One region of the Rhizobium sp. BK619 genome, then DNA from elsewhere that is predicted to be linked to it. Evidence: riboswitches for the same ligand, from Rfam matches in the RefSeq annotation. Region 1 holds a riboswitch; the other holds the start of a gene.
The links. Region 1 has a riboswitch for FMN ahead of FHX14_RS17420 (DMT family transporter). Riboswitches for the same ligand answer to the same signal wherever they lie in the genome.
Positions count from the first base shown of each region.

Region 1 (4,200 bases):
TGACCTGGAAGACGACCAGATCGCCGGCCGGCATCTGCGGGATCTTGCCGTCATTGACCTCTTCGTCGCGCTCGTTTTCGATCGCGATGGCGCCGAGCGTCTTGTCCTTGTTGAGCGCGATCGAATCCGGCTGGCCGCCGAGATCGCAGCTGTTTTCGATCTTCTTCGTCGCCACGTCGACGATTGCCAGACGGCCCGAGGGTTTTGCCTTGCTTTCGGAGGTATTGACGGCGACCAGCGCCTTGCCGGCGCTCGAGGTGACCGATGTCGGCTCGCCGTCCATCATCAGCGCGCCGCCTGATTTCGGGGCCCTGGCGTCGGTGATGTCGATGAAGCCGATCGCGCCGAGCGGGCTGTCGCTATAAATCAGCGTGTTGCCGTCGTCGGTCGCGGTGATGATTTCGGCTGAGGTCGCCGAGAGCTTGTCCTTGTCGGCAGGCAGGTTCTGGGCGACCGGGAAGGAGGCGATGCGGTTGAAAACCGGCTCGGCGGCGGCCGGGAAGGCAACGGAAGCGAGAAGCACGGCAGCAAGCGCTGCCTTGCGCGATGAAATGGTCATGAAATCCCCCATGTATCGAACATTCGAAACATGGGTTTTCTGCGGGAGAGGCATGACAGAGGCATGACAGGTGCGGCATTTTGCGCCGGATCACGTCAGGCGGGCTGCCGCTCCCTGCGCATCTCGTTGCGCATGATGAAGAGCGAGGCGGAAAGGATGAGGGCTGCTCCGAGCCAGAGGTAGCCCGCCGGCGCATAACCGAAGAACAGCCAGCCGGCCAGCACATTCAGCGGCAGCTTCAGATCGTCGAAGGGCTGGACGTAGGCGGCATCGGCTGCGGCATAGGCAAGCGTCAGGAAATACTGCGCTGCTGCGGTCAGCAGCCCCGCCAGCAGGAACAAGGCAAGTGTTGCACCCGTCGGCACCGCAAAGCCTGCCGCAAGCGCCAGCCCGCCGTTTATCGGCGTCAGCAACACGAGCAGCCAGACGGTGATCGTTTCCGGGCGCTCGATGCCCGTCAGGCTCTTGGTGATCAGCGACGAGGCGCCCCACAGCAGGGCCGAGAGCACCGGCAACAGAGCCGCCCAGCCAAAGCCGTCCGACCATGGCTGCAGGATGATCATCGCGCCGGTGAAACCCGCAGCGGTCGCCGCCCAGCGGGCCGGGCCGACGCGCTCGCCGAGGAAAAGCCGGGCGCCGAGAATGATGAAGAAGGGCGAGGTCATCACCAGTGCGATCGCCTGCCAGATCGGCACCGCGGCAAGACCGGCCACCCAGGCCTCGACGCCGAGCGCGGCAAGCACGACACGCGCGAGGTGGCGCCAGGGATAGTGCGTGCGCATCGCCGCCAGGCCGAGCCTGCGAAGGAAGGGCAGCGAAAAGGCGAAGGCGAAGCCATATTGCCAGAAGGCTGCCGAGGCCGAGGGAAAGGCAAGCTTCATCGTCAGCCATTGGGTGACGACGTTGAGCAGCGAAAAGGCGATGCCGGCAAGGACCATCCAGAGGGCACCGACAAGGGCGCGGGACGGCTCGACTGCAAGGGAATTCTGATTCATGTCTTTCATCCAAAACCAGGGACCAACATAAATCAGGACGCATGAGGGGCCGGCGACGAACGACAGGGCAGCTCCCCGCCCCTCGCACGGCCGACACTCATTCTCTTCCATCCGGACTTTAACCGTCGGCTCCGGAATCGCGCCGGATCTGCTGACCCCTCTCAAGCCACAGCTTGAGAGAGCGCTCGCGGGCTTGGGCCGAGACCCTTACCGCCGGTGGGGAGTTTCACCCCGCCCTGAGAACAGAATTGTCGTAAATCAAAGCCTGCATGGCGGCAAGGGCCACCCAAGAGCAAAAGGGCGCACAAAGCAAAGGGGTCCGGCAAAGCCGAACCCCTCCCAAATCCTGCGCAGCCGGTCTCGTTTACGGCTGGCGGATAATCTCAGATCAGCCGTTGACGGCGTCCTTCAGGCCCTTGCCGGGCGTGAACTTCGGCACGTTGCGAGCCGGAATGTCGACTTCAGCGCCCGTCGACGGGTTGCGGCCCTTCGATGCGGCACGATGAGAAACGGTGAAGCTGCCGAACCCTGCGAGACGGATGTCGCCCTTGTTCTTGAGTTCACCCTGGACAACGTCAAAAACCGCGTCAACAGCGGAAGCCGCGTCAGACTTCGTCAGTCCTGCCTTTTCGGCGACTGCGGACACGAGTTCATTCTTGTTCATGTTTCCACCCCTTTCTAAATGGTACGAAACGACTCAAAAGTAAGCTAGGCGCAGAATAGGTTTCATCAGGCCCGCCGGGAACCCAAAAGCCCTGCAAATCAAGGAAAAGCAAGCGTCTACATGACGTTTTCACAAAAAAGGCTGGCGTTTTCGCCAGCCTTTTTCCGTCTTTTCAGCCAATGGGGCATAAATGTGGCCTAGGCCACTCAATGCGCTATGGTCGCGCCCGTCTCGTCCAGGCCTTCGACCGAGGTGATGACAGGCGTTTCCACCGTGCCATCCCATTCGATCGGCTCCGGCCGCCGGATCAGCGCATGCTTGATCACCTCGCCCATGCGGGACACCGGGATGATCTCCATGCTGTTCTTCACGTTGTCCGGAATCTCCGCCAGGTCCTTGGCGTTTTCCTCCGGAATCAGCACCTTCTTGATGCCGCCGCGAAGCGCTGCGAGCAGCTTTTCCTTGAGACCGCCGATCGGCAGCACACGGCCGCGAAGGGTGATTTCACCGGTCATGGCCACGTGCCTGTTCACCGGGATACCGGTCATGATCGAGACGATCGCAGTCGCCATGGCGACGCCGGCCGAGGGGCCATCCTTCGGCGTCGCGCCTTCCGGCACGTGCACGTGGATGTCGCTCTTGTCGAAGCGCGGCGGCTCGATGCCGAAATCGACAGCGCGCGAGCGGACATAGGAGGCCGCCGCCGAGATCGATTCCTTCATGACTTCCTTCAGATTGCCGGTGACCGTCATGCGGCCCTTGCCCGGCATCATCACGCCTTCGATGGTCAGCAGTTCACCGCCGACTTCCGTCCAGGCAAGACCGGTGACAACGCCGACCTGATCCTCGCCCTCGGCTTCGCCATGGCGGAAGCGCGGGACGCCCAGATAGTCGGAGATGTTGGCGGCCGTCACATGCACGGACTTCGTCTTGCCCTTGATGATCTCGGTGACCGCCTTACGGGCGAGCTTCATCAGTTCACGTTCGAAGCTGCGCACGCCGGCTTCACGGGTGTACTGCTGGCTGATCGCCATCAGGGCTTCGTCGCTGACCGAAAATTCTTCCGGCTGCAACGCATGTTCCTTGATGGCCTTCGGCAACAGATGCCGCTTGGCGATCTCGCGCTTTTCGTCTTCGGTGTAGCCGGCGATACGGATGATCTCCATGCGGTCCATCAGCGGCGCCGGGATGTTCAGCGTATTCGCCGTCGTGATGAACATCACGTCCGACAGGTCGTATTCGACTTCCAGGTAGTGGTCCATGAAGGTCGAGTTCTGCGCCGGATCGAGCACCTCGAGCAGGGCCGAAGACGGATCGCCGCGATAGTCCTGGCCGAGCTTGTCGATTTCGTCGAGCAGGAAGAGCGGGTTGGACTTCTTCGCCTTCTTCATCGACTGGATGACCTTGCCGGGCATCGAGCCGATATAGGTGCGGCGGTGACCGCGGATTTCGGCTTCGTCGCGAACGCCGCCGAGCGCCATGCGGACATACTCACGGCCGGTCGCCTTGGCGATCGACTGGGCGAGCGAAGTCTTGCCGACACCCGGAGGGCCGACGAGGCACAGGATCGGGCCCTTGATCTTGGTGGCGCGGGCCTGCACGGCCAGATATTCGACGATGCGTTCCTTGACCTTGTCGAGACCGAAGTGATCGGCTTCGAGGATCTTCTCGGCATTGTTGAGATCGGCCTTGATCTTCGACTTCTTGCCCCACGGAATGCCGAGCAGCCAGTCCAGATAATTGCGCACGACGGTGGCTTCAGCCGACATCGGGCTCATCTGGCGCAGCTTCTTCAGCTCCGCGTCGGCCTTTTCACGGGCCTCCTTGGACAGCTTGGTCTTGGCGATGCGCTCTTCCAGTTCGCTCATCTCGTCTCGGCCTTCCTCGCCGTCGCCGAGTTCCTTCTGGATCGCCTTCATCTGTTCGTTCAGGTAGTATTCGCGCTGGGTCTTTTCCATCTGGCGCTTGACGCGCGAGCGGAT
Region 1 covers NZ_JACIBH010000008.1:288,460-292,659, reverse strand. Annotated here, with positions in the region: gene FHX14_RS17425 (esterase-like activity of phytase family protein) at 1-559, opposite strand, end outside; gene FHX14_RS17420 (DMT family transporter) at 655-1,554, opposite strand; FMN riboswitch at 1,650-1,802, opposite strand; gene hupB (DNA-binding protein HupB) at 1,943-2,218, opposite strand; gene lon (endopeptidase La) at 2,425-4,200, opposite strand, start outside.

Region 2 (4,200 bases), on a different contig from region 1:
TGCCCCGGGACGTCCGCAAGGATGCCGTCTGGAGCCTGTCGACACCTTGTGCCATTCCTGCGCAGACAATTCCTGTCGCGAATATTCCATCACGGGGAAAAGCGAAAAATAACGCTTTAAACTTGCGCCGTTTTGATTTCATTATGCGGCCGTTCGTCATCGTGTGATTGAGGGGTACGATGGGCACGATATTCTGGCCGAAAGATCCGTTGGATGGGAATGACATGACGCTGCTGACGTCGATCCTTCGGCGGTGGTGCGAAAGGTATCAGGTCGAGCTGACGGCGGAGGAAAGCAGCCGCAAGGCAAAGGAACTCGTCGAATGGTTCGAATTCGGCGTCAAGGATCCGATCGAGCTCGCGGAACTGATCGACGACAAGCACTGGCTCGTCAGCAGGATCTGACCCCAGGGGCTGCGGAAAATTTCATAGGAAAAGGCCGGGCGAAACTTCGCACCGGCCCTCGTCAACTTGCCTCTAAAGCGCGTCGCGATCTTTCAGATTCGCTCCTTGCGCTTTAGGTCTTTGTCTTCCGCATGTCGTTGCGGCAAAAGCGCTTCGCGCTTTGCCTGGGAAAACCGCTGTACACTTTTTGCGCGACATGCTTTAACCAAGGCTTTTAGTCGTCATCCCGCCAGCGACGGTCGCGATCCCAGCGCCGCTCATGGCCCCAGCGCGGGCCGTCCCAATCGCGGTGGCGTCGCTCCCAGCCCCAACGCGGCGGGCCACCGTAAAATGCCACCGGCGGCGGGCGTCGCCAATTCGGCCGGCATTCGCCCCAGCGGGTCAGATGCCAGCCGCGGCCGCACGCATAGTCGACCTTCGTGACATCGCTTGTGACTTTGCTCTGGACATTGATTGTCCCCATCGGCATCGCCTCAGCCGTACCGATCGAGAGGCTGCCAGCGAGCAAGGCAGCCGCGATAGAAAGTGCCTTCATCGAAAACTCCATTTCATCCAGCCGCCCTGACCTTATGGCCGCCAAATTGAACTGGAGATGAACTGCACGTTCATGTTTAGACGAGAAAAAAGGTGTTTTCGGACGCCCGATCGGGGTGTCGCCGCACCACTTTTCCCGCGGCGTCAAGCGCTTGTGGGCGCCCGCTGCCCGTAAAAAATCGTTCATGTTCTGCCGTGAAAACTGTCAGGACCGGGATCGCGCCCGGCGGCGACCTCGGTCAGCCGTCCAAGGTAGTGCGCCCAGCCTTCCGCATGGCCGGCGCATTGATCGGCGCTCGGCAGGCCGCTATGGGTCAGCCGCAGCAGCGTTCCGCCTCCTTGCTCGATCAGGTCGATCTCGACCAGACTGGACCCCGGCGGCACCACCTCGCTGCCGTCCCAGCCGAAGCTATAGGCAAGGCGATGAACCGGCACCACCTCGCGAAACGAGCCGCGCGCAAAACGAGCGCCGGTGACGTTGACGAGATAGAGCCCGCCCGGCTGCGGCTCGACCTGAGCCTCCGTTCCCATCCAGCGCAGAATCTTTTCCGGGTCGGTCATCAGCGCAAACACCGCCGCCGGCGGCGCCGCGATATGCGCCTCGCGGTGAACGACGAGGGGATCTTGCATGTCTCTCTCCCATGGTTGTGATGGCCTGCCCTCGCCTCAGGCGGGATCAGCGGGTCATGCTGTGTAGATTGGGTGTCCTCATCGGAAACATGTAGGCAAACGTGTGCGTTCAGCAAGGGCGCTCGGGGCGCCATCCTCACATTGCCGGACACCGGCGGCGCCGCTCCTTGCGCATTGCAGAAAGCATTTCGCCCTATTGCCAGCTTGCCGCCTTCCCCCTATTGTCCCCGCCGTTCTCAGGGCGGGGTGAAAGTCCCTACCGGCGGTATGCAGTTTCGATTGCGAGCCCGCGAGCGCCTTCCCTAGGGAAGGGTCAGCAGATCAGGTGAGATGCCTGAGCCGACGGTCATAGTCCGGATGAAAGAGAACGTGCGTTCCTGCCGCCCTTGCGGCTGTCGGGGACGTTCGTGATCGCCTTGGGTGATGTGTCTGTTCGCCAAAGGAGATTACCATGACACCCACCCGCTACGCCTTTATCAAAGCCAGCTGGCACGCCGACATCGTCGACCGCGCCCTTGACGGCTTCTACCAGCTCGTGCCGCCCGAGCAGGTCGACGTGTTCGATGTTCCCGGCGCCTTCGAAATGCCGCTCCTTTCGCGCGACCTTGCCGCAACCGGGCGCTATGCCGCCGTCGTTGCCGCCGCTTTCGTCGTCGACGGCGGAATTTACCGCCATGAATTCGTCGCCCAGGCCGTGGTCGACGGGCTGATGCGCGCCGGCATGGATACCGGCGTGCCGGTGCTGTCGGTTTCGCTGACGCCGCATCAATATCAAGAAACCGACCACCACAAGCAGATCTACCGGGCACACTTCGTCGAGAAAGGGCGGGAGGCCGCAAAGGCTGCGCTGACGATCGGCAAGACACGCGCAGCACTTGCCGCGTAGCAAGGCTGATCCTCGAACCGAGGCGGCGGGACCGATCCCGCCGTCTTCATCAGGTCAATTCCGACAGAATAATTGATTCGACGCCCTCGCCGCGCTGTGGTCCACTCGACCCCGACATGTATCGCCATTCTTAACGCATCCAGAACCCCAAGGAGCTGAAGATGAGCAATGCAATGCGCAGTGAACCCCCTATCGAAAATCCGAAAACACGCCCGGTCGACACCAAGCTCGAAGTGGTCGTCATCCCCGTTTCCGACGTCGACCGCGCCAAACGTTTTTATGACGGCCTCGGCTGGCGGCTCGACGCCGACTTCGCCAATGATGCCGATTTCCGGGTGATCCAGTTCACCCCGCCCGGCTCCGGCTGCGCGATCATTTTCGGCAAGAACATAACCGCAGCCGCACCCGGCTCCGCCCAGGGGCTCTACCTCATCGTCTCCGACATCGAGGCCGCCCGCCGCGATCTCATCGCCCGCGGCGTCGAGGTCAGCGAGGTGTTCCATGACGCTGCCGGCGTCTATGCCGGCAAGGACGAACCCTACCTCTTCGGACGGCTGAGGCTTGCCGGCCGCGATCCCGATCATCGCAGCTATCGCTCCTTCGCCTCGTTCAAGGATCCCGACGGCAACGGCTGGCTGTTCCAGGAAGTCACCCAGCGCCTGCCCGGACGCATCGACGCCGACGAGACGGCCTTTGCGACCTCGAGCGACCTTGCATCAGCGCTGCGCCGCGCGGCCACCGCCCACGGCGAACACGAGAAACGCAACGGCGGCAAACACGATGAGAACTGGCCGGAGTGGTACGCCGAATACATGGTCAGCGAACGGGCCGGCCGGGAACTGCCATTGTAGATGGCGGTAGGCGCCAAGAGCACCCGCCTCGCCTTTCGATGGCCCCTGAGGAGTCATCTCAGGGCGAAGCTTTCTTGGATGCCGCACCTCTCATCTTTACCGGCACGCCGTGTGGTACCCCCCTCTGGCCTGCCGGCCATCTCCCCCACAAGGGTGGAGATCGACAGGAGGCTTGACCATCGCTCCCTCTCGAACGGCAGCGACAATCACAATTCTCAGCTGTTTGGGGAAGCCGTCGCGCCCAGCCGATCTCCCTCCTTGTGGGGGAGATGTCCGGCAGGACAGAGGGGGGTGCCACACCACATGTCCTCTCATCCCAAATCACGCCAGCGAGCCACCCCTCACCGATCAAAAAAATCCCGCCACTGTTTCTCGCCAACCATGCAATCTGTCACCGGCCCAGCCCCCGCTATCTCCCGCACCGTCGCCGGTGGGGAAAGGCCGCTGATCTCCAGCACCAGCTTGCGGCGCACGGCAACGGCGAAATCCTCGATCTTGTGGACCGGCAGCACGAAGGCGCCGGGGCCGCCGATCACGCAGTCGGCATAATATGTATCCAGCCCGTTGGGGGCATCGGAGGGCCGCAGCATGATGGCAAGGCCGTTGATGATCATGCCGGCTTCCACCGCCTTGTCGCGCGCCGGTATAACCGGATTGCCGGAATTGTTCGGGCCGTCGCCGGAGACGTCGATCACCTCCCGCCTGCCTCGAAACGGGCTGGTGATGATCATGCTGGCGCCCTGGCCGATCGCTGTGGATATCGAGGTGCGCCGTTGCGTGGCGATCGGCCGGGCTTCGATCTTGCCGGCAAAGGCGATCGCATCCTCTTCCGTCTCGATCACCTGCCAGTCGATCACCGAATCCTGGACGACATAGCCCGCCCATTCGAAATAGC
Region 2 covers NZ_JACIBH010000013.1:96,403-100,602, reverse strand. Annotated here, with positions in the region: gene FHX14_RS24180 (hypothetical protein) at 180-404, shown strand; gene FHX14_RS24175 (hypothetical protein) at 619-939, opposite strand; gene FHX14_RS24170 (SRPBCC family protein) at 1,122-1,568, opposite strand; FMN riboswitch at 1,797-1,941, shown strand; gene FHX14_RS24165 (6,7-dimethyl-8-ribityllumazine synthase) at 2,020-2,454, shown strand; gene FHX14_RS24160 (VOC family protein) at 2,616-3,305, shown strand; gene FHX14_RS24155 (DUF1194 domain-containing protein) at 3,647-4,200, opposite strand, start outside.
Region 2: another riboswitch for FMN. It lies ahead of FHX14_RS24165 (6,7-dimethyl-8-ribityllumazine synthase); the one in region 1 lies ahead of FHX14_RS17420 (DMT family transporter).